2 regions of the Kribbella sp. NPDC049227 genome follow, and region 2 is predicted to be linked to the other one. Evidence: predicted binding sites of a transcription regulator. Region 2 holds the regulator's gene; the other holds the start of a gene.

Region 1 (15,260 bases), on a different contig from region 2:
GCGACGACGACACCGACGAGACACGTGAGCTGCGGATCATCCCCGTGGGCCCGCGCTGGGCCGCATCCGGTGTCCGGGTGTCCGTACTGGAGAAGAACTGACATGTTGCTTGCCTTTGACACCTCGAGCGCGGCCGTCACCGTTGCGCTGGCCGATCCGCTGAGCGGTGAGATCGTCGCGTCCTCGACGACCGTCGACGCGTTGCGGCACGGCGAGCTGCTCGCGCCGGCGATCGCCGCGGCGCTGGAGACCGCCGGCTGTACGGCGCGGGACCTGACCCGGATCGCGGTGGGCATCGGTCCGGGCCCGTTCACCGGATTGCGGGTCGGACTGGTGACTGCCCGGACCATGGCCGACGTACTCGGGATCGAGGTCGCCGGCGTCTGCAGCCTGGACATCCTGGCGCGGCAGTCGTCGCTGACGCTGCCGGTTGCCGTCGCGACCGACGCGCGGCGCAAGGAGATCTACTGGGCTCTGTACGACGGCCCGGCTGCCGACGGCAGCCGACGACGCCTGGAAGGACCGGCGGTGGATCGTCCGGCCGAGGTCGCGCACGTGCTGTCGGGTCTGCCGGTGATCGGCCGGGGCGCGGTCCTGTACGCCGAGGCGCTCGGTGTGGCGGACGTCGATGTCGCCGAGTACCCGTCGGCCGAGGTGCTTGCGACCGGAGTCGCGACCGGGACGCTCGACGTCGTCGAGCCCGACCCGCTGTACCTGCGCCGGCCCGACGTGACGATGTCCGCCGGGCCGAAGAGCGTGCTGCCGAAGTGAGACCAGCCATTCGACCGGCGACCGCGGACGATCTGCCCGCTCTGGTCGCGTTGGACGAGGTGTGCTTCGGGCCGGAGGCCTGGAGTACGGTCTCGTGGACGACCGAGTTCGACCGGCTGGCCGAGGATCGGGTGATCCTGGTCGCGGACGAGGGCGCGGCCGTCGGGTACGTCGTACTCCTGGTGCCACCGGTCACGCTGGACGTGGTCGAGTTGCTGCGGATCGCGGTGACCCCGGCCGAGCGCCGTACCGGGATCGGCGGACAGTTGATGACGGCGGCGCTGGCGCGCTGTGCCGGCCGAACCGTGCTGCTGGAAGTTGCTGCGGGCAATCGATCGGCCGGTGGGCTCTATGAAAGCTTTGGTTTCGAGGAGATCAGCCGGCGGCGCGGGTACTACGCCGGTGGCGAGGATGCGGTGATCATGCGGTGGCGGGAGGAATTGTGATGGCGAACGAGCCCCTCATCCTGGGGATCGAGACGTCGTGCGACGAGACCGGGGTCGGGATCGTCCGCGGGCAGACGCTGCTCGCCGACGCGATCGCGTCCAGTGTCGAGGAGCACGCCCGGTTCGGCGGCGTCGTACCGGAGGTGGCGAGTCGCGCGCACCTGGAGGCGATGGTGCCGACGATCCGGCGCGCCTGCGAGACCGCCGGGATCAAACCGACCGACGTCGACGCCGTCGCGGTCACCAGCGGGCCAGGCCTCGCCGGTGCGCTGCTGGTCGGCGTGGCCGCGGCCAAGGGGCTCGCGCTGTCGCTCGACAAACCGCTGTACGGCGTGAACCACCTCGCGGCGCATGTCGCCGTCGACACCTTGGAGCACGGCGACCTGCCCAAGGGCTGTGTCGCGATGCTGGTGTCGGGCGGGCACTCGTCGTTGCTCGCGGTCGAGGACATCACCGAGGGCGTGCTGCCGATGGGGAGCACCATCGACGACGCCGCGGGCGAGGCCTTCGACAAGGTCGCGCGGGTGCTGGGGCTGCCGTTCCCGGGAGGTCCATATGTCGACAAGGCGGCACGGGACGGTGGCGACCGGCTCTACGTGACGTTCCCGCGGGGGCTGACGTCGCAGCGCGATCTCGAGCGGCACCGGTTCGATTTCTCCTTCTCCGGTTTGAAGACCGCGGTCGCGCGCTGGGTCGAGGCGCGGCGTCGCGACGGTGAGGACGTGCCGGTGAACCATGTCGCCGCGGCCTTCCAGGAGGCGGTGTGCGACGTACTGACCCGCAAGGCGATCGACGCGTGCAAGGACCGGGGCTTCGAGCACCTGTTGATCGGTGGCGGTGTCGCGGCGAACTCACGGCTGCGCGTGATGGCCGAGGAACGGTGCTCCGCGGCAGGTATCGCCGTACGGGTGCCGCGGCCGGGGTTGTGCACCGACAACGGCGCGATGGTGGCAGCGCTCGGCTCGGAGCTGGTCCGCGCCGGGAAGTCTCCGTCGCCGTTGGGGTTGCCCGCCGACTCGTCGATGCCGATCACCGAGGTGCTGAACAAATGAAGTGGACACACCCGCACGGGTTCGAGGCCGACGACGACACAACCCGGATCGACGTCGACGTGGTGCACGGCTTCCTGAGTACGTCGTACTGGGCGCCAGGGATTCCGCGGGAGGTCGTGGCGCGGTCGATCGCGGGGTCGCTGAACGTCGGGGTGTTCACGGCGGACGGGGCGATGGTCGCGTTCGCTCGCGCGGTGACGGACCGGGCGACGTTCGCGTGGATCGCGGATGTGTTCGTGGTGCCCGAGCAGCGCGGGCATGGGCTGGGGAAGTTCGTCGTGGCCACGCTGCTCGACCATCCCGAGTTGCAGGGAGTACGCCGCGTCATGCTCGGGACCGAGGACGCGCACGAGCTCTACCGGCGGCACGGTTTCACCGAGCTCGCCGCCGACGGCCGGATGATGGGCATCCGTCGGGACCCCGCGGACATCTACGGCCGTCCATGACCAGGACCGGTCCTGCTGTGGATCTGGTCTGGCATCCCGCCGGGGCGACGGATCTGGTGGTGCTGGCTCATGGCGGGCAGGAGCATTCGACCGCGGTTCCTCATCTGTGGCGGGCGCCGATCCTGCGGATGTGGCCGTTCGCTCTGGCTGCCCGGTCGGCGGTCCCCGCTGCGGCGGTCGGGTTGCTGCGCTATCGGTACCGCGGGTGGAACGGGTCCGCCGCCGACTCTGCCGTTGATCTCCGGGCGGTCCTGGACGGACTGCCACCGGTGATCCGCCGGGTGGTGCTGATCGGGCACTCGATGGGTGGCCGGGCGGTCGTAGCCGCGGGCAATCATCCTCGGGTGGCCGGCGTACTGGCCTTGGCTCCTTGGCTGCCCGAGGGCGAGCCGCTGACCGCGCTGCGTCCGCCGGTGACGTTCGCCCATGGCACGGACGACACGATGACCGATCCGCACGCGACCGCCGCGTACGCCGAACGCCTTCGCGCGGCCGGCACTCCGGTCACGATGTACGCGCTCGCCGGGGAGGGCCACGCCATGCTCCGCCGACCGACCGACTGGAACACCGTGGTCGCCAACTTCACCACCACTGCTCTGAACGGCACAGCAACTGCCCATGGCACGGGCAGCCCGCGTATAGAGCCACTCCCGCAGTACGGTCCGAAGGCGTTGTTGCCGATCGCGGTCGGGTCGATCGCGGTGGCACGCTTCCGCCTGCCGGTCGTGGAACGGTTCGAAGTGCACTGCAGTGCGGGGAAGAGCACGGCAGCGGGCAGAGACCTGGGGTGACTTCGCCGCCTGCTCCCCAGGTGAACGGTCAGCGGCCAACCGGTTCTGCCACCTACTCTGCCGAACCCAGGTGAACGCCCGACTGCACCCGCGTGACACTCAGTCGACGTCCGCCTCCTCAGACCGGACGTCGCCCGTTTAGTGGCGGATCCCCGGGGAGTGCGGCAGCAGACGCAGCACCTCGCCCACCGGCAGGTCACCCGGGGACCCGCTCGCGAGATCGATCATATGTTCGAATGCACTCACAATGCAAGTCCGGCCCGAAGGGAGTTCACAGCATGCCAGCCAGCAAGGACAGACTCCGGTGGGAGGGCCTCCCGGAGCCCGTGCGTGCGCTGATCGAGGAGCTTGCCGGCGGCCGGGTCACGTCCGCCACGAACTGCGCTGGCGGCTACTCGCCCGGACTGGCGTCCCAGCTCGACCTGGTCGATGGACGGCGTGTGTTCGCGAAGGCGATCTCCAGCGAGGACTGGCCGATCGAGTACGCGATGTATGTGGACGAGGCGCGCATCACGACGCGACTCCCGTCCGGTGTGTCCGCGCCCCGTCTCATCGGCACAGCGTCGTACGGCGCCTATCTGGTCCTCGTCTTCGAATACGTCGACGGCCGCGAACCGCAGCATCCGTGGCGACCGGATGAGCTGGAGCGGGTCCTGGAGGCGATCACCGCCCACCCGGCGCCGGACGGTCTGCCCACCGACTTCCCGCGACTCGGCGGCTGGCGCGAGGCGCGCGACGTACCCGGCTGGGATCGGACGCACCTGATCGCCCTGGAGGACCGCGGCCTGGAGGTTGTCCAGGGCAACGAACTGGTGCACGGCGATCTCTACCCGCACAACATCCTGCTCGGCGCCGAGCAGGTGTACTTCGTCGACTGGCCGCACGCCCGCCGTGGATCGGCGTCCCTCGACGTGATCGCGCTCCCGTCCACCGCCGCCTGGCACGGTCTCGATCCCGAGCCGTACGCCGCCAAGCATCCGCTGACCGCCCGTCTCGACCGTGACGACCTCAGTGCCATCCTGGCCGCCCACGCGGGCTTCTGCATGAAGGGCGCCGGTCCTGGTCCGATCGGCGAGTACAAGCAGGGCCTGGGCCTGGCGGCGCTCGAATGGCTCAGGGCTCGATCTTGACCCGGCGGCAGGAGTAGGCGACGGCGTCGCGACCAATGCGCGTGATGATCAGGGTGGCTGTGCCCGGACCCTTCGGAGAGAGCTTCTTCCGGAGCTGGGCCGGGTCGACGTCCACCCCGCGCTTCTTGATCTCGAGCGTGCCGATGCCCTGCGTGCGGACCCAGGACCGCAGCGCCTTCTCCTTGTACGGCAGCTCCTCCACCACCTCGTACGCTGACGCGAGCGGGGTCGGCACGAGCTTCGGTGCGGTGACGTACGCGATCCGCGGGTCGAGCAGCCACCCGTCGACTGCAGCGCCCACTGCGGTCACCAGACCGGCCCGCACAACGGCACCATCCGGCTCATAGATGTACCGCTCGACCGGACCGCTCTCAGCCTCGGGTGCATCCGCCACGCTCACGCCACTGGGCAGCAACGTCGCCCGCCGCGGGGTGCCGGTGTAGAGCGCCCCGGACCACAGAGCGGCCTCCTTCACCTCACCGGCGTCGGAGATCCACTCCGCCTCGACGTCCTCGGGTACGGCGTCGTGCGGGATGCCAGGCGCGACCTTCACGCAGGCAGTGCGCTGCAGGAGCTCGGTGACAAAGGTCCACGGAGGCGAGTAGGCATTGTGGTCGAACACGCGCCGACCATCGGCCCGCCGAGCAGGGTCCGCGAACACCACGTCGTACGGCGTGAGCTCGGTGAACTCGGCGTCCCCGACCATGACCTCACCGGGCAGGCCGAGCGCGGCCAGGTTGGCGCGGGCTGTAGCTGCTGTCTCCGGGTCGCGTTCGACGCCCGTGACCCGCAGGCCGGCGCGGGCCGCACTGATCAGGTCGCCACCGATTCCGCAGCCCAGGTCGACCACACTGCTGCCCGGCAACGCCGCTGCGATGCGTGCGGCCCGGTGCGTGCCGACCGTGGTCCTGGTGGCTTGCTCCAGACCGTCCGGGGTGAAGTACATCCGGTCCGCATCCGCTCCGAACTTGGCGACGGCCCGGTGCCGCAGCGATGCCTGGGTGACCGCGATCGTCACAAGCGTCGCGTCGTACCTGCGCCGCAGCCTCTCGACCAGCTGCAGCTCCTTGCCGGGCTGGTACGCCGCGCAGGCCTCAGCGAGCACCTCGGCGCCCGGCCCGTCCAGCAACGCGGTGACAGTCACCCCGCAACTTTAGAGCGGGCTCGAGCAGCTCCTGCTCCAGCTGTTGGTGGCGGAGGAGTAGAGGCGCCAGTTCATGGCCGAGCGGGTCTTGGGCCCGTAGATGCCGTCCACCACGAGCTTGTGCTTGCGCTGCACCGTCTTGACCGCTGCGCGAGTGTTGCTGCCGTAAAGGCCGTCGACTGCGAGGTGGGTGCCGTAGCAGAAGTTCAGGTTGCGCTGCAGGACCTGGATCGCGGTGTCGGGGTCGCCGTACACGGTGGAGCCGCGATTCGGGTCGTCGCCGTACATGAGGTTGCAGGTGGTGCTCTTGCTCGCGTAGATCGACGGCATCGGGATGCCCCAGCTGCTGTTGACCGGAACCAGGATGGCCGCGCGGCACTGTGGCAGTGCGGCCGCGGCCTTGGTCTCTGCCTCGGCGGACGTGCGGGTCGTGTCGGTCGACTGATCGGCCGGGGCCTGCTCCGCCGGCTGATCCGCGGCGGGAGCTGCAACGCTCGGGGTGGCCGGCTGGTCCTTCGACGCTCCGGCGGCGACCAGTCCGACGGCCACCGCGCCCACCGCGGCAAGGACCGCGATGGTGCGCCCGGACAGCTGGGGTAGAGACGGGAAGCTGATGGCCATGGTCGCTCCTCGGACCCGCTGGGATGCCCTCCTGGGGAAACGGTCGCACGGCGACCGGGGTCAGGCCCAGCGTTCGACCACAATCCGTACCCGGCCGGTCACAGACTCCGCCGACAGAGGAAGTCTGGCACTCGAGTTGACCGAGTGCTAATCGCGGCCTAGATTCGGTGTTGGCACTCTCCACCCGAGGGTGCCAGCGGTCCGGCCTCTGACCCCCGCGACGGCAGGGGAGCGCGACCACCCTGAACTGCAGACAAGCAAATCGACCGTGGAGGTCAGCAAGTGTCGGTCACGATCAAGCCGCTCGAGGACCGCGTCCTCGTCGCGCCGCTCGAAGCCGAGCAGACCACGAAGTCCGGCCTGGTGATCCCGGACACCGCCAAGGAGAAGCCCCAGGAGGGCGAGATCCTCGCCGTCGGCCCCGGCCGGATCGACGACAACGGCAACCGCGTCCCGCTGGACGTCGCTGTCGGCGACAAGGTCATCTACTCCAAGTACGGCGGCACCGAGGTCAAGTACGACGGCCAGGACTACCTGATCCTGGGCGCCCGCGACATCCTCGCAGTCGTCAGCAAGTGACGGCCGCTCGCTGTTCCTGACTGACACCGCCCTGGTGCCCTCCGGCGCCGGGGCGGAGTCGGTCCGGGGCAGCGAGCCCGGAACTGCTGTCACGAAAGCGCGAATTTCAGAGAGGGACTGGATTTTTCATGCCGAAGATCCTCGAGTTCGACGAGAACGCTCGGCGCGCGCTGGAGCGCGGCGTCGACAAGCTCGCGAACACGGTGAAGGTGACGCTGGGGCCGAAGGGCCGCTACGTCGTCCTGGACAAGAAGTGGGGCGCCCCGACCATCACCAACGACGGTGTCACCGTCGCCCGTGAGGTCGAGCTGGACGACCCGTTCGAGAACCTTGGTGCGCAGCTGGCCAAGGAGGTCGCCACCAAGACCAACGACATCGCCGGTGACGGCACCACCACCGCGACGGTGCTGGCGCAGGCACTGGTGCACGAGGGCCTGCGGGCGGTCGCCGCCGGCGCCAACCCGATGGGCCTCAAGCGCGGTATCGAGGCGGCCGTCGAGGCTGTCTCCGCCAAGCTGGTCGACACCGCTCGCGCGGTGGACGACAAGGGCGACATGGCGCACGTCGCCACCATCTCCGCCCGGGACGCCGAGATCGGCGCCCTGATCGCGGACGCCTTCGACAAGGTCGGCAAGGACGGTGTGATCACCGTCGAGGAGTCGAACACGTTCGGCACCGAGCTCGAGTTCACCGAGGGCATGCAGTTCGACAAGGGCTACATCTCGCCGTACTTCATCACCGACGCCGAGGCCGGCGAAGCGGTGCTGGAGGACCCGTACATCCTGATCAACCAGGGCAAGATCTCCGCGATCGCGGACCTGCTGCCGCTGCTGGAGAAGGTTGTGCAGTCCGGCAAGACCCTGCTGATCATCTCCGAGGACGTCGAGGCCGAGGCCCTGTCCACCCTCGTGGTGAACAAGATCCGCGGCAACTTCACCTCCGTCGCCGTCAAGGCGCCGGGCTTCGGTGACCGCCGCAAGGCGATGCTGGAGGACCTGGCCGCGCTGACCGGCGCGCAGGTCGTTGCTCCGGAGGTCGGGCTGAAGCTGGACCAGGTCGGGCTGGAGGTGCTCGGTTCGGCGCGCCGGATCGTGGTCTCCAAGGACAACACCACGGTGGTCGAGGGCGCCGGCAAGTCCGACGACATCGAGGGCCGGGTCAACCAGATCAAGGCCGAGATCGAGCGCACCGACTCCGACTGGGACCGCGAGAAGCTGCAGGAGCGGCTGGCCAAGCTGGCCGGCGGCGTCTGCGTCATCAAGGTCGGCGCGGCCACCGAGGTCGAGCTGAAGGAGAAGAAGCACCGGATCGAGGACGCGGTGTCCGCGACCCGGGCCGCGATCGAGGAGGGCATCGTCGCCGGTGGCGGCTCCGCTCTCGTGCACGCGTCCACCGTGCTGGACGGCGACCTCGACCTCGAGGGCGACGAGGCCACCGGCGTGCGGATCGTTCGCAAGTCGATCGTCGAGCCGCTGCGCTGGATCGCCGAGAACGGCGGTTACGAGGGCTACGTGGTGACCTCGAAGGTTGCCGAGCTCGAGTCCGGGAGCGGCTTCAACGCCGCCACCGGCGAGTACGGCGACCTGCTGGCCCAGGGCGTGCTGGACCCGGTCAAGGTGACCCGGTCCGCGCTCGCCAACGCCGGCTCGATCGCCGCGCTGCTGCTGACCACCGAGACCCTGGTGGTCGACAAGCCCGAGGAAGAGGAGCCCGCCGCAGCCGGTCACGGCCACGGTCACGGTCACTGATCCTCAGGGAGTAGTTCCACAGCACCGCCCCGGCAGTCCTGCCGGGGCGGTGTTCTGTTGGGATGGGCTCGTGACGCTGATCAGAGAACGTGGCGAGCAGGATCTGGACATCTGCGTCCGGCTGTTGCGGGATGTGCATGAGGTGGCTGGGTATCCGGTGAACTGGCCGGCGGATGCGCGGAAGTGGCTGACGCCGGAGGACGGGCTCGGGTGCTGGGTGGCCGTCAGCGACGGGCGCGTGGTGGGGCACGTGGCGCTGACCGCCAACGGGTCTGACGGGGTGTCCGTGGAGCGGTTGTTCGTGGATCCGAAGGCGACTCGCGCGGGGATCGGACGGCAGTTGCTGGACCATTCGGTGAAGGCGGCGGCCGAGCTCGGGCGGAAGCTGTCCTTGGAGGTCGTCGGCAATCGCGGCGCGGCCGAGCGGCTGTACCGGCGGGCCGGATGGCGGGAGACCGGCCGCACCCCGATCGACTGGGGCGGCGACCAGGCCTCCGAGCTCATCCACTTCGAGGCCCCCAGCTAGGGACGTCTCACTGTGAGACCCGCCCGCTGTCTTAATCTGAGATACCGCGGCGGCCGAACTGGGCATGTGCGGACCACGATCTTTCGGGAGATCGCGCAGTACGGGATCCGTACGGGGCAGTAGTGACAGATCGTGACCAGAATCTGGTGGTGATCACGAATTGCCACTAGGCAAGGGAAGGTGAGAGCCGTACCATCTTTCAGGCTGACCGGTCCGACACGAGGGGGGCGAGGGTGACCGAGGTCCAAGTACCACACACCCACGACCGGGTCGAGCTTCGAGATCTTGCCGCGCGCGCGAGCGAAGGCGATCGGACAGCTCTGAACGACCTGCTCACCAGGGTGCGTGCCGTGGCCCACCGCTATGTGCGGTCGAGGCTGTGGACCTATCCGGGCGGCGCCGACATGGTCGACGACGTCGCGCAGGAGGTTTGTGTCGCGGTGTTCGGCGCTCTCGGCCGGTACCGCGACGAGGGGAGGCCCTTCGAGGCTTTCGTCTACGGCATCGCGGCCCGCAAGGTCGCCGATGCCCAGCGTGCGTTCGCGGTGGCCGACGTTTCGACGCCGGACCTGCCGGACGGCGCGGACGAGTCACCGACGCCGGAGGAGCACGCGGTCCGGCATTCGGAGGTCCAGCACATCATGGGGCTGCTGGACAAGTTGCCGGAGAAGCTGCGGGAGATCCTGCGGCTCCGGGTGGTAGCGGGGATGTCAGCCGAGGAGACCGGCCGGGCACTGGGGATGACACCGGGGGCGGTGAGGGTCGCACAACATCGAGCGTTGAACACGCTCAGGGGGTTTGTGGGGCATGAGGCACAGCTGGAACGAGGAGCAGGGGAGGGGCATCATGGCTGACCGTTTCGACCTCGACGCGATCGACGCTGATGACGCACTACTCGACCTGCTGGCCGCTGGTGGGGAGACCGCGCTCGGCGCGGGAGAGCACGACCCGGCCGTCAAGCTGCTGGCCGAGCTACGGCTCGCGGTGGAGGTCGAGGACGAGCTCCCGGTCGAGACGATCGACGACCCGGAGAGCTTCCTGGCGCGCTGCGCGGCTCTGAACCCGGTGACGGACCCGTTCGCCCGCAAGGTGGCGGCCCGCGGTCTGGCACTCGGTGTCGCCGCCGTGGCCGCGCTGTCGGTCTCCGGAGTGGCCGCCGCGGTCACCGGCGACCCGTTGTCGCCGTACGAGAAGGTCATCGAGAAGATGGTCGACGCGGTCCGCCCGCAGACCAGCTTCCCGAAGGAACAGCTCGACGGTATGCCGGTGGTCGACAAGACCAAGATCGTCAAGGTCGCCAAGGACTACCAGAAGAAGCAGGAAGAGAAGGCCGCCGAGGAGAAGGCGAAGTCCGACGAGACCGTCGCGGCCGACCAGCTCCCGCAGGCGACCACCGACGTGAACCCGCCGCTGGCCCGGCCGCTCCCGAAGGAGCTGCCGAGCATCATCCAGCAGCCGGTGGCGCCGCCGACCACGCAGACGACGCAGCCGCCGGACCAGACGGGCGACGGCAAGACCGACGAGCCGGGCTCCGACCCGACGGACCCGCCCACGTCGGACCCGACACAGGACCCGACCACGGATCCGACCCAGGACCCGACGACGGACCCGACTACGCCGCCGCCGACGGACCCGACGACGCCGCCGGCCACGGAGCCGACCGACCCGCCGTCGACCCCGCCGGCCAACGGCGAGACCGGCACGGACACCGGCAGCCCGACGGCGCCGCCGAGCGGCGACACCGGCACGGGCTCCAGCGACTCGAGCACCGGCGGCGACGCCGGTTCGGGCAGCGGCAGCCAGACGGCCCCGGGCGACACGAACCCGGCGCCCGATCAGCCTGGTGACGAGCAGAAGCCGAGCGCCGACCAGCCGCCTGGCGACGACGCGCCCGGTGACGACCAGACGCCTGCGGGCGGCGGCCTGACCGGCCTGCTGGAGAAGGTCCTGCCGGTGCTGCCGACCCCGTCCGGGGTCGTGGCCGAGCTGAAGAGTGCCGAGACGTTCTTCAGCGGCACCACGGACGCGAAGCACTCCAGCGGCGAGGTCGCGACCGGTTCCGTGAAGGTGGACTACGCCAAGGGCAAGCACTCCACCGGCCAGTACGCCGAGGGCAGGCACGCCGCCATCGAGCGCACCCACGGCTCGCTGGAGGACAAGACCGTGCTGCAGATCCTGGGCGTGGTCAACAAGCGGACGAACTGACCCGCACACCACCCCGCCGCCGGTCCGCGGCGGGGGTGGTGTGACCGGGCGGTTCGGGGGACTCGTGCGGCGCGGCTAGGATGGGGTTCCGATCTCGCCGTGCAAAGGTGCCTGTTTCCCCCATGGACATCACACCCGCTGGAGTTCCCGACAAGTTCGCAGTCCTCGGCCTCACCTTCGACGACGTGCTGCTGCAGCCCAACGAGTCCGACGTCATCCCGTCCGAAGCGAGCACCCGGTCCCGGGTCAGCCGCAACATCGAGGTGAACATCCCGCTGCTGTCCAGCGCGATGGACACCGTCACCGAGGCACGGATGGCGATCGCCATGGCCCGCCAGGGCGGCCTCGGTGTCCTGCACCGCAACCTCTCGATCGAGGACCAGGCCCAGCAGGTCGACCTGGTCAAGCGTTCCGAATCCGGCATGATCGCGCAGCCGATCACCATCGGCCCCGACGCCAGCATCGGCGAGGCCGACGCGCTCTGCGCGCAGTACCGGATCTCCGGCGTCCCGGTGGTGGACAACGCCGGCGTACTCGTCGGCATCGTGACGAACCGCGACATGCGGTTCGAGAACGACCTGTCCCGGCCGGTGCGCGAGGTGATGACCAAGCAGCCGCTGATCACCGGCAAGCAGGGCATCTCCGCCGACGACGCGATGGCGCTGCTCAGCAAGCACAAGGTGGAGAAGCTGCCGCTGGTCGACGACGCCGGCAAGCTGACCGGCCTGATCACGCTGAAGGACTTCGTCAAGCGCGACAAGTTCCCGCTGTCCACCAAGGACGGCTCCGGCCGGTTGATGGTCGGCGCCGCGATCGGCTTCTTCGGCGAGGCGTACAAGCGCGCGATGACGCTGGTCGAGGCGGGTGTCGACGTACTCGTCGTGGACACCGCGCACGGTCACTCGCAGGCGCAGCTGGAGATCATCCGCAGGCTCAAGGCGGACTCGGCGACCCGCGGCGTGGACATTGTCGGCGGCAACGTCGGCACCCGCGAGGGCGCCGCGGCTCTGGTCGAGGCCGGCGCGGACGGCGTCAAGGTCGGCGTCGGACCGGGCTCGATCTGTACGACGCGTGTCGTGTCGGGCGTCGGGGTTCCGCAGGTCACCGCGATCTACGAGGCATCGCTGGCGTGCAAGCCGGCCGGCGTACCGGTGATCGGGGACGGCGGCCTGCAGTACTCCGGTGACATCGCCAAGGCGCTCGTCGCCGGCGCGGACACCGTGATGCTGGGCTCGCTGCTGGCCGGTTGCGAGGAGTCGCCGGGCGACCTGGTCTTCATCAACGGCAAGCAGTTCAAGGCCTACCGCGGAATGGGTTCGCTCGGCGCGATGTCGTCGGCCGGCGGCCTGCGCAAGTCCTACTCCAAGGACCGCTACTTCCAGAGCGACGTCGGCAGCGACGAGAAGCTCATCGCCGAAGGCGTCGAGGGCCAGGTCCCCTACCGCGGCCCGCTGGCCGCCGTAGCGCACCAGCTCATCGGCGGCCTCCGCCAGTCGATGTTCTACTGCGGCTCCCGCACCGTCCCGGAGCTCCAGGAGAAGGGCCGCTTCGTCCGCATCACCTCAGCCGGCCTCCAGGAGTCCCACCCCCACGACATCCAGATGACAGTCGAAGCCCCCAACTACTCCGGCCACTGACCACCTCCGAACTGCCCCGCACAACCTGTGCGGGGCAGTTCTTCGTCCACTGACCCTCCAGCCAGTTAACCTCCGGTGACTCTGCGTACCGGATGGCTGGGGCTTCATGGTTCTGCTGATGCTGGCCGCCACGCTGTACGGCGTCCTCCAACTCCTCGTCCTCGCCTGGCCCACCCGCACAATCCGCCTTCCGACAGCACTCCTGACCGTCGCGGTCGGTGTCTACGCATGTGGAGCACTGGGGCTGGTGCTCGAGCTCCTCGTGGCGCGGGGCCTCGCGGCCGGCTCTGACCTGCAGTTGTCGGATGCGATCAGGCAGGCGAGCTACACGATCGATCCGACCATCGAAGAGCTGGTCAAGATCGTGCCGCTGCTCCTGATCGGCATCAACGTCCGCTCGCGTCTCCAGCACGGTCTCACCGACTACGTCGTCCTCGGCGCCGCCCTGGGTGCAGGCTTCGGCTTGCTCGAAGCCGTCGGCCGCTTCGGGACTGACTCTGACCAGGCCATTCCGATCTCGGGCGGCGGCTGGATCCTGCCGGGCTTCAGCTCGCCGTACATCCCAGGAATCAAGCAGGTCCTCTCGACGGCGTTCCCGGCCCCGGCCGGCTCGCTCGACGTTTCCGACCTGATGAAGCTCGGGTCCCTCTCGTCCGGCACGAGCATCCACCTGGCGTGGTCGGCGCTCGCGGCCCTGGGCATTGGGCTCCTGCTCCGGGGACGACGGTGGGCCAAGCTGTTCGGTCTACTTCCGATCGGCGTCGCCTGTGGCCTGCACACCTTGCACAATTACGTCGCGGTCAACTCGAAGTCGTCGGCCGAGCCGTTCAACAGCGCGCTGGAGAATGTCCTCTGGCTCGTGCCTCTCGTCGGACTCGCGATCGCGATGGCCCTTGACCTGAGGACCTTGCACCGGGCCAGGTCCGTCGTACGCGGAGCGCTGCTCCCTGGTGGTCGACTCGCCGTACTCCGCTTCAGCCTGACCGCCCTCCCGTGGAGCGGCTGGGTCGCGTCGCGCTTCATCCTCGTACGCCGATCGCTGTGGTATCTCGCCGCTCGAACCACACCTGCCACGGCCGAGCCGCTCCGTGGCGTCGTCAGCGAGATCGTCACCGAGATGCAAGCAGCGGGGGATCGTCAGGCCTGGCGCGGCCTCCACGTCCGGCAGACCCTCCTCGCGGCCATCAGGTGGAAACGCCGAGCACTACTGGCCATCGTCTGGCTGGCTCTGATGATCCCAGCCCTGCTACTCGCGATTGTCGGATCCTTCCCGTCCAGAGCAGGTCTCCAGCAATCGCTCGCCACCGGCGCTGGCGCCAAGGTGATGCTCGGGTCCGCAGCCGTTGCCCTTCTCTGGATCCTCTGGCGACTTATCGCGGGTTTGTTCGAAGTACGCCGTACCGCCAAGTCACCCCTCGGCGACCTGATCGCCGCAGCCCGTCTCCGCGTCCTGGTGGCCCTAGGTGCACTCTGCATCGGCACCCTCCTCCTCTACCTCCGGCTCACCGGCACCGAACCCGACGACCACCTCGCCGTCAACGCCCATCTCCTGGACGCCCTGGACGACGTACTCCTGATCGTCGGCTTCACCCTGACCGTCCTGGCCCTCTTCGCCCTCTTCCCACCTGGCGCCCTGGCCCTCGCCACCGGCGGCATCATCACCACCGCCATCACCACCGAAGCCGCCACCGCCCTAGGCCTCTCCGGCATCCTCCTCATGACCGCCGGCGCCCGAGGCCGGACCACCACGGGCAGTTCCAGTGGATCGTCTCGACAACCTGAGAGCGAGCCGCGCGGGCTCGAGCAGCAGCCGCCGGCCGAGATGCCTGTCGTTGCCGACGGCAAGCTCCAGGACATCGTCAAGAACCTCTACAAAGGGACCTCCAATCCGAAACGGACGGGTGATGGCACCACAATGGACGCCGTACGGAACGAGCTCCTGACCGGTCGACGGACCCATTGGACGCGTCACATCCAGAAGGCTGAGCAGACCAAGAGGGACCTGGCGAACTGGGTCGAGCGGCATCCTGATGCTTCCGCCCGTGACATCAGGATCGCCCGGGCTCTGATGAAGCGATTGACCAACGCACTGAATACGAAGAGGCCGAACTGATGTCCGAAGCCGAGGATGCACTGGAACAGCGACTGTATGCGGCGGTGCCGA
Region 2 (15,260 bases):
CGCGCCTCCGGTTCGATACTGCGTGGCCTGGACAGGCTCTTCCTCCTGATGCCGATGATGGTGACCCACCCATGCTAGCCGTCTCCCCCGACAGGCTCACTTGTAATTCGCCGCAACACCCCGAAACGAGGCCTGGCGGTGGTCGACCCAGGTGTGTTGTCAACCTGCAAGGGGGTCTCCGCGTCATCGTGTCGTGGCGCAACCAGCCGTGGTGTACGAAGAGTGCGTGACACATGAGTCCTCGTGGGATGCCGACGAGGCGTTGACGGCTGTCTACACGGCGCACTACACGTCGCTGGTCCGGCTCGGCGCCCTGCTGCTGCGCGACACCGGTACGGCGGAGGAGATCGTGCAGGACGCGTTCGTCGCGATGCACGGCCGCTGGCACCGGCTGCGCGACCCCCACAAGGCTCTCGCCTACCTGCGCACCGCGGTGGTGAACCGCTGCCGCTCCCGCCAGCGCCACCTCGTGGTCGTCGACAAGCACACCCCACGCTCGCTGCCGGACGCGCCGAGCGCCGAGCAGGCCGCGCTGCGGACCGCCGAGACCGACCGGGTGATCGAGGCGATGCGCACCCTCCCGGAGAAGCAACGCACCGTGATGGTGCTGCGGTACTACGGTGACCTCTCCGAAGCGGAGATCGCCGACACGATGGGCATCAGCCGGGGATCGGTGAAGAGCCACGCCGCGCGGGCGACGAAGTCGCTGCGCCAGCTCCTGGAGCAGAACGTATGAACGAACATCCCAACGACTCGTTCGACGAGCTGATGCGGCGGTCCCTGCACGAGGAGGCCGACCGGGTCGAGCCGACCGACTCGCTGCCCGAGATCCAGGCCCGCGCCCGGGTCCAGCGCCGTACGACGTCCCGGCGTCCGTGGGTGCTGACCGCCGGCGCTGCCCTCGTCGGCACCGCGGCGGTGATCGGCGCCTTCACTGTCCTCGACAACAACACGAACACCGCAGGTGACAGCGGCGTCGCAGCCGGCCCCAGTACGTCGACCAGCGCCTCCGCACTGCCGTCGTCGACCACCCCAGAGCCCAGCACCTCGCCGAGCCAGGCGCCGACAGAGCCGCCGACGGCGCAGGCCACCTCAGTGCCGAAGGACCGCCGCGGTACGCCGGAGCCGATGGTGAAGGGCACCCTCGTCCCGGTCTACTGGCTCGGCGACAAGACCGCGATCACTCCCACTCCGGGAGCAACGACGAAGGCCACGCCGAAGGTCCGGCTCTACCGCACCTGGGCGAAGGTGAGTGGCCGGCCCGCCGTCGAGGCGGTCCGGATCATGACCTCCAAACAGTCCGGCGACCCTGACTACTACTCGCTGTGGCGGGGCGCCGAGATCAACACCGTCACCAGGTCCGACGGCACGGTCACCGTCGACTTCAAGCGGCTCCCGACGACGAAGCTCGACCCGGAGACCGCGGACGTGGCCGCCCAGCAGCTGATCTACACGGTGCAAGGCGCCCTCGACGACAGCAGCCAGCAGGTCCAGATCACCCAGGACGGCCAGGTCGGTGCCCGGCTGTTCGGCCAGGTCGACACCAGTACGCCACTCAGTCGCGCCCAGGCCGCCAACGTCCAGGCACTGGTCTGGATCACCTCCCCGGCCCAGGGTCAGTTGACCAAGTCGATGGTCACCGTCGAAGGCACGGCCGCGGCGTACGAGGCGACGGTGAACTACGAGGCCACGAACCTGAAGACCCGCGAGGTACGGAAGGGCTACACGAGCACCAAGGAGGGCCAGAAGTTCACGCCCTTCGCCTTCAACCTCAAGCTCGCCCCGGGCCCCTGGCAGATCGAGGCCTTCCTCATCTCCCCCGCCGACGGCTCCACCACCGACGTCGACTCCAAAACCATCGAGGTCCGCTAGCAGGTTGTTTGCTCGATCACCGGTTCATTTGACGCCAGCGATGAAACAACCCGCCATCGGCGGGAGCAGTCGCTAGGTCCAGCGGGAGCGGGACAGGAGGGCCGCGGCTGCGGCCACGCCGGCGGTCGAGGTGCGGAGGACCGTGTCGCCGAGGCGGATCGGCTCGGCGGCGAAGGTGGCCAGCTCGGCCGGGGCGATGCCGCCTTCCGGGCCGATGACGATGACGATATCGCCCTCGGTCGGGAGCTCGAGCGAGGCGAGCGGCGTCTTGGCTTCCTCATGCAGTACGACGGGGAGTGCCGAGGCGGACAGTAGTCGCGCGACGTCCGGCGTACTCGCGATGGGCTCCACGGTGGCGAACCAGGAGCGGCGGGACTGTTTGCTGGCTTCGAACGCCCAGGCCTGCCACTTCGCGTACGTCTTCGCGGACCGCTCGGGGTTGCTGCGGAACTGACTCCGCTCCGCGTTCCACGGGACGATCACGTCGACCCCGACCTCGGTCAGCATCTCCACCGCGAGCTCGGCCCGCTCGCCCTTCGGCAACGCCTGCACCACCACCAACCGGGGCGACGCCGCCGGCTCCACCCCACGGTTGTCAACGGCAACCGTCACCCCGGTCTTCGACGCCGCGGTCACCGGACCTTCGGCCCAAGCTCCACGGCCATCCGTCAACCGGACCCGCTCCCCCGGCCCGATCCGCCGTACGACGGCGGCGTGCCGACCCTCAGGTCCGTCCAGGGTCAGTTCGTCGCCGTCCAGTTCCGCGGCGAAGAAGACCGCGACTCCCATCTGGTCCCCACATCCCTCACCGCATGCCCGACGCCTGCGGCGCCGAACACGCGGGGTAACGAAAGGCAGAACGGCCGGTCAACCCAACACCCACCGCCGCATCCGTAGCACGCACCCACCCATCCGGCGCCGCAGGTGTTGCAGGTGTTGCACGCACCTGCCGTGCTGGCGTCGGTGTGGGTTGGTGGGTGGGCATCTAGTGGGCGCCGAAGGCGTCGCGGAGGCGGCCGAAGACGCCCTTGTGGGCGGCTTGGACCTGACCCTGGGGACGCTCCTCGCCACGAGCCTCGGCCAACTGCCGGAGCAGGTCGACCTGGGAGTCGTCCAGCCTGGTCGGGGTCTCGACGATGACCTGGACGATCAGGTCGCCGCGACCCGCGTGCCGCAGCCGCGGGACACCACGAGCCGTCAGCGTCATCGCCGTCCCGGACTGCGTGCCGGGCCGGATCTCCAGCGGCGTGGTCTCGCCCTCCAGCGTGGGCAGGTCGATCGTGGTGCCGAGCGCGGCCGCCGTCATCGGCAGCGTCACCGTGCAGTGCAGGTCGTCGCCGTTGCGGGTGAAGATGTCGTGCGGCTCGACCTCGATCTCGACGTACAGGTCGCCGGCCGGGCCGCCGCCGGGGCCAACCTCGCCCTGGCCGGACAGCTGCACCCGGGTGCCGCTGTCGACGCCACCGGGGATCTTGACCGTGACGGTCCGGCGGGACCGGACCCGGCCGTCGCCGGCGCACTCGACGCACGGGTTCGGGATCGTCGTACCGAAGCCGCGGCAGTTCGGGCACGGCCGCATGGTGCGGACCTCGCCGAGGAACGACCGCTGGGTGTGGGTGACCTCGCCGCGACCGTGGCAGATCTCGCAGGTGACCGGCTCGGAGCCGGCCGCCGCACCGGAACCCGAACAGGTCGGGCACAGGACGGCGGTGTCGACCTTCAGCTCCCGGGTGGTGCCGAACGCGGCCTCGGCCAGGTCGATCCGCAGCGGGATCAGCGCGTCCTGGCCGCGCCGGGTCCGCGGCCGCGGCCCGCGGGTGGCCCCGCCGGTCTGGCCGAAGAAGGCGTCCATGATGTCGGTGAACGTGAAGGCCTGGCCGAAGCCCGCGCCGCCCGGGCCGGCGCCCGCGGTCGCGAACGGGTCACCGCCGAGATCGTGCATCTGCCGCTTCTGCGGGTCGCTCAGCACCTGGAAGGCGCGGCCGATCTCCTGGAACTTGTGGTGGGCGTCCTCGGAGTCGTTCACGTCCGGGTGGTACTGGCGTGCCAGCTTGCGGTACGCCTTCTTGATCTCGTCCGGCGTCGCGTCGCGGCTGACGCCCAGGACGGCGTAGTAATCGGTGCTCATACTCCAGACCAGGGGTTGATGGCGATAGTCATGAGTCGGCCAGGATCTGGCTGACGTAGCGCGCGACGGCCCGTACGGCGCCCATCGTGCTGGGGTAGTCCATGTGGGTCGGGCCGACGATGCCGAGCGTGGCCAGCGCCTCCGACTTGGACCCGTAGCCGGTCGCGACCACCGAGGTGGTGGCCAGTTCCTCGTACGGGTTCTCGTGCCCGATGCGGACCGTCAGGGTCTGCGGGTTGGTGGCCTCGCCGAGCAGCTTGAGCAGAATGACGTGCTCCTCCAGTGCCTCCAGCACCGGCTTCACGTTCCGCTCGAAGTCGTCGCCGTACCGGGTCAGGTTGGCGGCGCCGCCGACCGCGATCCGCTGCTCGCCGACCTCGTCGGTGAACGTCTCCAGCAGCGTCGTCACGATCGCCGCGACCAGCGGCCGGTCCGCCGGGGCGAACAGGTCGGTGACCGCGGCCAGGGACGTGGTCGCATCGGTCAGCCGCTGCCCGGACAGCGCGGTGTTCAGCCGCGAGCGCAGGTCGGCGATCAGTTGCTCGTCGACGTCGTTCGTCTGCTCGACGATCCGCTGCTCGACCCGCCCGGTGCTGGTGATCAGCACCAGCAGCAGCCGGCGCGGGGTCATCGTGACGACCTCGATGTGCCGGACGCTGGAGCGGTTGAGCGACGGGTACTGCACGATCGCCACCTGGCGGGTGATCTGGGCCAGCAGCCGGACAGTACGGCGTACGACGTCGTCCAGGTCGACCGCGCCGGCCAGGAACGAGGTGATCGCCTTCTTCTCCGCCGGCGACAGCGTCTTGACCGTGCTCAGCTTGTCCACGAACAGCCGGTAGCCCGCGTCGGTCGGGATCCGGCCGGCGCTGGTGTGCGGCTGGGTGATGTACCCCTCCTCCTCCAGCGCAGCCATGTCGTTACGCACGGTTGCCGGCGACACCCCGAGGTTGTGCCGGTCCACCAGCGTCTTCGAGCCGACCGGCTCGTGGGTCGCCACGTAGTCCTCGACGATGGCGCGGAGAACATCCAGCTTGCGATCGTCCAGCACGCGCACCACCTCCCTCGCCTCGACCGTACGACTCAGTGACCCTTGGCACTCAGCTGAACCGAGTGCCAGTCTACCGAGCCGTAGTAGCTCACACCGACGCGTAACGGCGTGGGACGGGTCTCAGCCACGCTCGGGAGATGCTCCCAACGGTACGGCGGCGGGCCGGGTGACTGTGCTCGCGACATCCACTGGCTGGTCCTGGGCTGCCGCTTCGAGCAGGGACTCGAGTACGTCGAGCACGTGGTAGGCCAGTGCACCGTCGGCCCGGTGCGGCTGACCTGTGCGGACGGCCCGGGCCATGTCCGCGACCCCGACGCCCCGGCCGGCTCCGGCGTACCCACCGGCGACCGGGACCTCGGCCCAGTCGCGGTTGGCGGCGGTAGCGATCTCGACCTTGCCGTCGAACCCGTTCGGGTCGGGCACGGACAGGCTGCCCTCGGTCCCGTGCACCTCGATCCGCGGCAACCGCGCGGCCCAGATGTCGAACGACATCAGCACCGTGGTCAGCGCACCCGACTCGTGCTCCAGTACGCCGGTCACGTGCGTCGGCACCTGGACCGGGAACGTCTCGCCGGCTCGCGGACCGGTGTGGATCTTCCGCTCCTGCTTCGACTGACCGGCCCGCGCGGTGACGCGTCGTACCGGACCGAGCAGGGTGACCAGGCTCGTGACGTAGTACGGACCCATGTCGAGGACCGGACCGCCGCCGGGCTGGTAGTAGAACTCCGGCGCCGGGTGCCACAGCTCGTGCCCGGGCGTCACGAACGACGCCGTGGCAGCCGTCGGTACGCCGATGTCGCCGCGGTCGATGACAGCCCGGGCGGTCTGGGTACCAGTGCCGAGCACAGTGTCCGGCGCGCAGCCGACGCGGAGGTTGTTCGCGGCGGCGTACTTGAGCAGCGGCTCCGCCTCGGCCCGGTCCACGGCCAGCGGCTTCTCGCCGTACACGTGCTTGCCGGCTTCGAGGGCGGCCTGGTGCACCGGCGCGTGGGCGGCGGGGATGGTCAGGTTCAGCACGATCTCGACGTCGTCCGCGGCGTACAGCTCGTCCGGGGACAGTGCGCGTATGGCCGGGTTACCGTCGGCGATCGCCTGCGCGCGGCTGACGTCCAGGTCGGCGACCGCGACCACATCGACGCCGGGCAGCTTGGCCAGATGGTCGAGATAGGTGCCGGAGATGACGCCCGTACCGACGATGCCGATGCCCGTCACTTGCTCGCCCACAGCAGCCCCCGCTCGACGATGGTCCGCACCTCGGGTACTTCGAGGTCGTCCAGCTTGTGCCCGACGGTGCAGACGAAGACCTTGCCCGCGCCCCAGGTCCGGGTCCAGACGGCCGGCATCACGGCACCCTCGATCCACGGGTAGTCCGGGTGGGACTGGAAGGTGGTGGTGGCCAGCACGGTGTTGGTGGGGTCGTAGTGCACGTAGTACTGCTCGGTGTGGACGTCGAAGTGGGTGATGCCCTCGACGATCGGGTGTTCGGCGACGACGTCGACGCGGTAGTCGGTGAAGCCGTGCGGGTGCGAGATGAACTGCCCGCCGGTGATGAAGCTGTAGTCGGCGTTGGCCCGGAACGAGTCGACGATGCCGCCGTGCCAGCCGGCGAACCCGGTGCCGCGGCGGATCGCGGCCTCCAGGCCCTTGAAGTGGTCGGCGTCGATCTCGCTCATCGTGACGCACTGCAGCACCAGGTCGGTGCCGTCCAGGTCGAGGTAGCTCTCGGTGCTGTCCGAGACGGTCACCTCGTAACCGTTGCCTTCCAGGAACGGGATGAACAGCTCGGTCGCCTCGACCGGCGAGTGCCCTTCCCAGCCGCCCCGGACCACCAGTGCACGTCGTGTCGTCACGCCGACCGCCCTTCGAAAGTTTCGCTGCCGAGTTCGGAACCGTTGCGAACCGCCACCGCGACCCTAAGCGCCGCCCGACCGGCCTTCAAGTCTTGATCCGCCCCCTGGATAGGGCTTGCTCGGCGGAAGGTGCCGAGCAAGTAGGGTCGTCGGCATGAGTACGTGGGCCGAGGTCGGGGATCGCTGCTGGGTCCGCCGGTACGACGAATGGGACCTCAACGTCGGTGTGGTCGTCGGAGAACAAGGTGCGGTGCTGATCGACACCCGGGCCACCACCGAGCAGGCCCAGGAGCTGCGCGAGCACATCCGCGAACTGACCGACCAGCCGGTGCGCTGGGTCGTCAACACCCACGCGCACTTCGACCACGTCGCCGGGAACAGCGTCTTCGACCAGGCCGAGGTCATCGCCCACGAGAACGCCGCGACGGCCGCCGAGCTGACGGCGCAGACCTTCGCGGTGGCGAAGGTGATCGATCTCGGCGACCGCAGAGTCGAGTTGCTGCATCTGGGGAACGCGCACACCGACGGCGACGTGGTGGTCGTGGTGCCGGATGTGGACGTGTACTTCGTCGGCGATCTGATCGAGGAGTCGGCGCCGCCGTCGTACGGCGAGGACTCGTTCCCGCTGGAGTGGCCGGACACGATCGACCGGGTGATCGGGATGCTGTCCGGCTCGTCGAAGGTCGTCCCGGGTCACGGCGCGGTCGTCGACGCCGAGTTCGTGCGCGACCAGGCCGGCGACCTCGGCACCGTCGCCAACACCATCTCTGGTCTCCACCACGGCGGGACCCCACTGGAGCAGGCGCTCGCCCACACCGACGACTGGCCGTGGCCGCTCGAGAAACTCCAGGACGCGATCAAGCGCGGCTACGAGGCACTCGGCACCCCGCGCCGCCCGACGCTGCCCCTGCTCGGCCCGGGCTGATCCCGAAAGCGCGCGGGTCGGCGGTCAAGTTGTAGTTGTCCGTTGACACCGGGTCAGGTTTGCCGCACTTTGTTGCGAAGTGCGGCGCGAACCACGACCGGATGGGGTGGTAACCATGACCACGATCGAGCAGACCACTCATCCCGACGGCAGAGTCGAACTGGCTGATCCCGCCGTCCTCGCGGACAGCCCGTACGCCAACGCGGAGCTCGCGCCGACCCGATTGCCCGAGCGGCACTGGACGACGTACAACTATGCGGCGCTCTGGATGGGGATGGCGCACAACATTCCCAGCTACCTGCTGGCCGCGGGTCTGGTCGCGCTCGGGATGAACTGGCTGCAGGCGTTCATCACGATCACGCTGGGGAACCTGATCGTGCTGATCCCGCTGCTGCTGAACAGTCATGCCGGGACGAAGTACGGCATCCCGTTCCCGGTCTTCGCGCGCGCCTTCTACGGCGTCCGCGGCGCGAACTTCCCGGCCCTGTTGCGCGCGTTCATCGCGTGCGGCTGGTTCGGCATCCAGACCTGGATCGGCGGCCAGGCGATCTTCGTGATCGTCGGCGAACTGTTCGGCAACGGCTGGACGGAGGCGTCCGCGGTCGGCGGGCACCCGTGGACGATGTGGCTCAGCTTCGCGTTCTTCTGGGTGATCCAGATGGTGCTGATCTGGCGCGGCATCGAGGGACTGCGGCGGTTCGAGAACTGGGCGGCGCCACTCGTCACGGTCGCGTTCCTGGCGCTGATGGTGGCGATCCTGGTCAAGGCCGGCGGGTTCGGCCCGATCCTGTCCCAGCCGTCGAAGCTCGGCTGGGACGCCGACTTCTGGAAGATCTTCGCGCCGTCGCTGATGGGCATGATCGCGTTCTGGGCGACCCTCAGCCTGAACATGCCTGACTTCACCCGGTTCGGTAAGGGTCAGCGCCAGCAGGTCGTCGGCCAGATCATCGGCCTGCCGACCACGATGTCGTTCATCGCGCTCGTCTCGATCATCACGACGTCCGGCACCGTGCTGGTCTACGGCACGGCGATCTGGGACCCGGTCGAGTTGACCCGCCGCTTCGAGAACCCGGTGGTCGTGACGATCGGCCTGGTGATGGCGATCCTGGCGACGATGTCGTGCAACGTGGCGGCGAACGTGGTCAGCCCGTCGTACGACTTCGCCAACGCCGTCCCGCGCTGGCTGAACTTCCGGACCGCCGGCCTGGTCACCGGCGTGATCGGCGTCGTGATCCAGCCGTGGCGGCTGATCTCCGATCCGTCGATCTACATCTTCGTCTGGCTGTCCTTCTACGGCGGCCTGCTCGCCTCGGTCGCCGGCGTACTGATCGCCGGGTACTGGCTGATCGACCGCACCAGCCTGCACCTCGCCGACCTCTACCTACCGGGCGGCCGCTACTGGTACTCGGCCGGCTGGAACTGGCGCGCGGTCGTCGCCACCGTCATCGGTTCTGTCCTCGCCGTCGGCGGCGCGTACTCGAACCCCGGCGCCGGCCCGTTCCCGGAGGACGGCCTGATCCCCTTCCTCAAGCCGCTCTACGACTACTCGTGGGCAGTCGGCCTGGTCGCCGGCTTCCTCACCTATCTCCTGTTCACGGTCGCTTCCCCGTCCCGCCAACCCACCACAACCCAAGCCGCTCCCACGTTCTAGCAGTACGACGACATACGGTTGGGCGGTGGCTGACAGGTATGGGAACGACGTACTGAGTGGGGACTGGCGCAAGCCCAAGAACGGGCGGACAGTCGAGGTCGAGATCGAGAAGGGCATGGTCGTCGAGGAGCCGACCTCCGGGTTCGTCGGCGCGATCGTGCGCTGGGAGCACGGCGTGGTCGATCTCGAGGACCGGTTCGGGAAGATCCGGACGTACCCGCTCGGGCCCGGGTTCTGGCTGGACGGCAAACCGGTCAGCCTGAAGCCGCCGAAGAAGGCCGGGCCGGCGAAGAAGACGCGGACCGCGTCCGGTTCGGTTGCGGTGGACAACGTCCGGGCGAAGGTGGCCCGGGCCAGCCGGATCTACGTCGAGGGACGGCACGACGCCGAACTGGTCGAGAAGGTGTGGGGCGACGACCTGCGGATCGAAGGCGTCGTGGTCGAGTACCTCGAAGGTGTCGACGACCTGCCCGGCATCGTCAACCGCTTCCAGCCCGGTCCGGGCCGGCGGCTCGGCGTCCTGGTGGACCACCTGGTCGACGGGTCCAAGGAGTCGAAGATCGCGGCCCAGGTGACCAACCGGCACGTGCTGGTGGTCGGGCACCCGTTCATCGACATCTGGGAGGCGGTCAAGCCGTCGTCGGTCGGGATCAAGGCCTGGCCGCGGATCCCGCACGGGCAGGACTGGAAGAAGGGCGTGCTGCAGTCGTTCGGCTGGCCGGCCACGGATCAGGCCGATGTCGCCGCGGCCTGGAAACACATCCTGTCGAAGGTGACCAGCTTCGCCGATCTCGACCCGGCGCTGCTCGGCCGGGTCGAGGAGCTCATCGATTTCGTGACGCTGGACTGATCTCCGGCATCCGCCGTTCGACCCAGGCCTGGATCCGCTTCCGTGCACGCCGGACGTACCAGGTCACGGCACCGAGCACGGCGGTCGCCGCCAGCACCACTCCGGCGAGCACTGCCGCGATGATCCGTACGGCGCTCTGCTCGACGAGCCCGGCGACGACCAGCAACACCACGCCGAGCACGATGCCCGCCACCGGCAACCACTGCTCGAAGACCAACGGGCGCTTGGCCGGCGACACCTTGGCGCCGCGCACCAGACGGGTCCACACCGACTGCCGCGCCGGCTCGGTGAACCAGCGCGCGCACTGCAACAACCACGAACCGGGCTTGTCCTTGCGGCCCGCCATCGCCTTGACCCAGTCGCCGACCTGCGGCCCGAGTCCGCTGGACACGTCGACCATCCGGTCCGCGAGGCCCTTCGTGGTCGCCCGGCCCTCGTCCGACTGGTTCAGCTCGTCGCGCATCGTCGTGAGCGCACCGAGACCCGCGCCCATCGGGAAGTCCTGGGCCAGCCGCTGGACGCGCTCGGCGACCGCCTCGACCTTCCACTCCTCTGCTTTCAGGACCTGCCGTTGCGTCTCGCGGATCCAGTCCTCGTCGGCGCCGAGCATCGCGCCCAGGTGCGCGACACAGTGCAGCCGGCCCATCAGCCAGTCCCACCGCCGCCAGTCCGCCGCACCGAACGCGCCGAAGTGCCCGACCTGCGACCCGTAGAGGATGCGGTCCTTGAGGTTGTTGGCAATCGAGCCTTCCGGCTGGTCGTCCAGCAGCGGCAGCGGGATGTCCGGCCCGAGCCGGAGGAACTGGAACGGCGCACTCCGCTGCTGCGGCGTCCGCGCCGACGTACAGCGCGACACGATCTCCACCTCGAGGGCGGTCTCGACGAGGTCCCGCCCGACGACCGCGATCAGCTCGGCGAACGTGTCGCCCAGCGCCCGCTGGATCTGCAGGTCGGTGAAGATGTCCTTCAGCCCGACCGCGACGGCCTCGGCGCCACCGGCAGGGCTCAGGTCGAGGTCAGCGGCGGTCAGCCGCTCGGTGAGTGCGTCCCGCACAGCCTGCGTTTTCAGCAGAGCATCGCTGGCCGCCTTCAGCCGCCGCTCCAGCTCGGCCCGCTGCTCCTTCGGCGCCTCGCTGATCCGGTTGCGCAGCGAGCGCAGGATCAGCCGTACGACGCGCTCCGCCGCACCTGTCCCCCACAGCCAACTGGGATTGCCCTCGGCATCGTTCTGCAGCGGAGCCGTCGAGCCGTCCGGATCGGGCACCCACGGGTGGCCGGTCCCGAGGATCTCGTCGATCTCCTGCTCGGACAGCGCGGTCGCCGCGTCGAGGACGGTCGACTGGTCGTGACTGGCGATCGTCACCGCCTCCCAGACCCCGCCGGCGGCGCGGCCGCGCGAGTACGTCGGCTGCAGTGCCCTGGCCGCCGACTGCAGCCGGTCCCGCTCGACTGGTTGCTTCATGCAACGATCGAACAGCCGCTGGGTGTCGGACCAGGACGCGTCCGCCTCCAGCAGCAACCGCTCGAGCTGCTCCACATCGGACCGGAAGTCGACCTCACGCGGGAACTGCACGGCGGACAGCGCCGCCACCCGCCAGCTCGGCTCCTTCGCCTCCGGCAACGCCGTCGACGCACTCCCGATCCCGGCCGACGGTACGACGTACAACACGTAGCGGCTGGCGCGTCCGGCGACCGGTCGCCTTGCCACGACATCGAGGACCGGACCGAAGGGTGCGTTGTCCAGTACGCCGCCGTCCACCAGCCAGGCACCCGACTCCGCGGTCGCGGGCTGCACGCGTGGCGGTGAGTCGGCCAGATTCGGGGTCTCGAGCACCGGGCCGAACGCGGCCGGGAACGAGGCCGACGCGCGGGCCGCGCGCGCCAGCAGCTTGGTGTCGTTCAGCCCGTTCTTGTCCGCGACCGCGAACGCCCGCGTCGATCCGTCGTACGTCGCCGCGTTCTCGCTGGTGAAGGCGAACAGGTACCGGTGGTCGGGTACGACGAAACGCTGCCCGGCGGCGTCCTTGGCCTCGAACTGCTGGACGCCGAGCCCGGACGCGGTGACGAACAGCGTGACCGGCTCCTCGGCCTCCGTCTCGCCCGCGTCGACGACGCCCTTGAGCAGACTGTCGAGCTCCTGCAGGAAGTACTTGCCGTCCAGCACCGAGGTGGATTTCTTGCCGGCTGACGGCACCAGCTTGCCGACCTCGAGCGAACCGAGCGCGACCCACTTCTGCCGCAGCCACGGCCCGTGCTCGCCGTCGGGGTCCAGGGTCGAACCGTTCGAGATCGCTGTCGCCAGCAACGAACCGTTCAGTCCGCCGGCGCTCGTACCCGCGATCACGTCGACGACCACGCGCCGGTTCTCGTCGCCGCGCCGGCACAGCTCACGCCAGCGCTCGGCCAGGACCTCGTCGTACGGCTGTGGACCGGGCGCGCCGCTGGGGCCGGACGCCCGCCGGATCAGATCCAGCTCGTGGGTCACCCCACCCATCCAGACGGCCAGGCTGACCCCGCCGTTCAGGACCAGCGCGATCCGGATCTCGTGGTCGGTCATCCGTTCCCTTTCCCTGGGGGACCTCACGGGCGTGACGCGATACGACAATCGTCGCAGCGGAGGGTGAAGAAAGGCGTGACATTACTCCTGGCGTGGCTCAGCTCAGGCGGAGTCGCGGACGATCAGTTCGGTGTCGTAGATCTCCGGGCTGGTGAGCTTCGTGCCGCCGATCTTGGCGAGCAGGATCTCGGCCATCCGCGCACCCAGCTTCTCCACCGGCTGCCGCACGGTGGTCAGCCTCGGTGTGGTCGTGGTCGCGAGCACAGAGTCGTCGAACCCGACCACCGCGACGTCGTCAGGTACTCGCCGGCCGCGCTGCGACAACACCCGCAGCGCCGCGGTCGCCATCAGGTCGGACGCGACGAACAGACCGTCCAGGTCGGGGTGTTCGTCGAGCAGTCGTATCGCTGCCTGCTCACCACCGTCGGCGGTGAAGTCCCCGAAGGCTACGGCCTCGGGCAGCTTCGCTTCCTTCATCACGTCCTGGTACCCGGTCAGCCGATCGAGGCCGGCCGTCATGTCGAGCGGACCGGTGATCGTCCCGAGCTTGCGACGCCCGATCGACAGCAGGTGCTCCACTGCCGTCCGCGCGCCCGCGACGTTGTCCACGTCCACACTGGCCACCGGTACGTCGACACCGATCGGCCGGGCACTGAACACGATCGGCAGCGGCAGTTGCGCCAACTCCTGCAGCACGTTGTCGCGGCCGTGGTGGCTGACGATGATCGCCCCGTCGACGTGGCCGCCGCGCAGGTAGCGCAGCAGGCGCTGGTCGTCGGCCTCGGCCGGCTCGATCAGCAGCACCAGTTGCGACGACGTCGGCGCCAGTGTCCGGCTGACACCGCGCAGGATGCCGGCGAAGAACGGGTCGGAGAAGACGCGGCTGTCCGGCTCCGGTACGACGATCGCGACCGAGTCGGTCTTGCGCGTCACCAGCGCGCGGGCGGCGCGGTTCGGCACGTAGCCGAGTTCGCCGATCGCCCGCTCGACCGCGGCCACCGTCTCCGGCAGCACCTTCGGCGAGCCGTTCACCACCCGCGAAACGGTCGCCCGGGAGACACCGGCGAGCGCCGCGACCTGCTCCAGCGTGGGAGAACCTGAGTGGTCCATCGGTCCTCCCCGCGTCGGTTGATGTGCCTTCACACCGTAGTACTTCGGCCGGGCGTTCGCGCACCGCCGGCGGCCGGGGTGTCAGCCACTCTTCCGGGTGTTCGCGGCCTTGTCGGCGAGGTCGAGCGCCTGCTTCCAGGCCGCGTCGGGAGACTGCTTGCCTTCGTCGACCTTGGTCAGTGCGGCGCTGAACACCTGATTGATCTCACCGTCGCGTGGTCCCTTGTGCTGCTTGAGGATCACGTTCTTCGCGCGGTTGACGAAGATCTGCCCGACCGGCGCGTTGTTGAAGTACGCGTTCACCTGCGACTTGACCTGCGGATCGTCGTACGCGTCGAGGGTCGAGGGGAACGAGCCGACCTTCTTGAACACCTTGATCTGCTGCTCGGGCGCGGTCAGCCAGGCGGCCAGCCGGGCCGCTTCGACCGGCTGCGGCGACTGCTTCGGCACGGTCAGATACGAACCGCCCCAGTTGCCGCCACCGCCGGGGAACACGTCGGCGACGTCCCACTTGCCCTTGCCGTAGCTGCCCGCGTTGCTCTGGATCACGCCGAGCAGCCAGCCCGGGCAAGCCATCGTCGCGAACTTGTCGGTGCGGAAGGCCTTGTTCCACTCGTCGCTCCAGGCCGGCAGCCCGGCGGACAGGCCGTCGGCGGTGCCCTTCACCACCTGGTCCCAGGTCTTCTTCAGCAGCGGGTTCTCCGCGCCGAGGAAGCGGTCCTGGTTGGAGTAGTAGGCCTGGATCAGCTGGTTGCGCATCGCCTCCCAGGTCAGTACGGCGGAGTCGTACCAGGCCGAGCCGGGCACCTTCTGCTTGAACGTCCGGCCGGTGGCGAAGTACGACGACCAGTCGGTGAACAACTTGGCGACCTGAGTCCGGTCGGTCGGCAGCCCGGCCTTCGCGAACAGGTCGCGGCGGTAGCAGATCGCCTCCGGCCCGATGTCGGTGCCGTACCCGATGATCTTGCCGTCCGGGGTGGTCGCGCCGGCGACCTTCCAGTCCAGCCAGCGGTCCTTCAGGTCGTTGGCGCCGAAGTCGCGCAGGTCGACGAACTGGTCCGCCTTGGCCAGGTAGTTGTAGATCCAGCTGACCTCCATCGCCTCGATGTCGGCCAGACCGGACCCGTTCGCCAGGTTGGTGTCCAGGTTCTTGATGTGCGCGTCGACGGTGGGCGCGCGGCGCTCGACGATCTTGATGTTCGGGTGCTGGGCCTCGTACTCGCGGTACAGGTCCTCGTAGCCGAACTCGTTGAAGGTGGCGATGGT

The links. The regulator HrcA, encoded in region 2, represses chaperone genes, less so after heat shock. The targets are predictions, from matches to a motif close to TTGGCACTCGNNNNNNNCGAGTGCCAA.
Region 1: a site for HrcA is predicted at 6,526-6,552, ahead of groES (co-chaperone GroES). Genes of this name have one in related genera too.

Annotation. Positions count from the first base shown of each region.
Region 1 covers NZ_JBICST010000001.1:695,537-710,796, reverse strand. Annotated here, with positions in the region: gene tsaE (tRNA (adenosine(37)-N6)-threonylcarbamoyltransferase complex ATPase subunit type 1 TsaE) at 1-101, shown strand, start outside; gene tsaB (tRNA (adenosine(37)-N6)-threonylcarbamoyltransferase complex dimerization subunit type 1 TsaB) at 103-771, shown strand; gene ACGFH6_RS03565 (GNAT family N-acetyltransferase) at 768-1,217, shown strand; gene tsaD (tRNA (adenosine(37)-N6)-threonylcarbamoyltransferase complex transferase subunit TsaD) at 1,217-2,269, shown strand; gene ACGFH6_RS03555 (GNAT family N-acetyltransferase) at 2,266-2,715, shown strand; gene ACGFH6_RS03550 (alpha/beta fold hydrolase) at 2,712-3,506, shown strand; gene ACGFH6_RS03545 (phosphotransferase) at 3,785-4,636, shown strand; gene ACGFH6_RS03540 (methyltransferase domain-containing protein) at 4,620-5,780, opposite strand; gene ACGFH6_RS03535 (peptidoglycan-binding protein) at 5,790-6,401, opposite strand; gene groES (co-chaperone GroES) at 6,684-6,980, shown strand; gene groL (chaperonin GroEL) at 7,109-8,728, shown strand; gene ACGFH6_RS03520 (GNAT family N-acetyltransferase) at 8,799-9,254, shown strand; gene shbA (RNA polymerase sigma factor ShbA) at 9,488-10,108, shown strand; gene ACGFH6_RS03510 (hypothetical protein) at 10,101-11,459, shown strand; gene guaB (IMP dehydrogenase) at 11,582-13,096, shown strand; gene ACGFH6_RS03500 (hypothetical protein) at 13,203-15,209, shown strand; gene ACGFH6_RS03495 (hypothetical protein) at 15,209-15,260, shown strand, end outside.
Region 2 covers NZ_JBICST010000007.1:539,351-554,610, reverse strand. Annotated here, with positions in the region: gene ACGFH6_RS32195 (hypothetical protein) at 1-78, shown strand, start outside; gene ACGFH6_RS32190 (SigE family RNA polymerase sigma factor) at 227-736, shown strand; gene ACGFH6_RS32185 (Gmad2 immunoglobulin-like domain-containing protein) at 733-1,872, shown strand; gene ACGFH6_RS32180 (16S rRNA (uracil(1498)-N(3))-methyltransferase) at 1,945-2,661, opposite strand; gene dnaJ (molecular chaperone DnaJ) at 2,858-4,000, opposite strand; gene hrcA (heat-inducible transcriptional repressor HrcA) at 4,029-5,051, opposite strand; gene ACGFH6_RS32165 (Gfo/Idh/MocA family protein) at 5,172-6,275, opposite strand; gene ACGFH6_RS32160 (ThuA domain-containing protein) at 6,260-6,901, opposite strand; gene ACGFH6_RS32155 (MBL fold metallo-hydrolase) at 7,056-7,826, shown strand; gene ACGFH6_RS32150 (NCS1 family nucleobase:cation symporter-1) at 7,942-9,477, shown strand; gene ACGFH6_RS32145 (DUF3097 domain-containing protein) at 9,503-10,327, shown strand; gene ACGFH6_RS32140 (DUF3376 domain-containing protein) at 10,302-12,884, opposite strand; gene ACGFH6_RS32135 (LacI family DNA-binding transcriptional regulator) at 12,987-13,994, opposite strand; gene ACGFH6_RS32130 (extracellular solute-binding protein) at 14,076-15,260, opposite strand, start outside.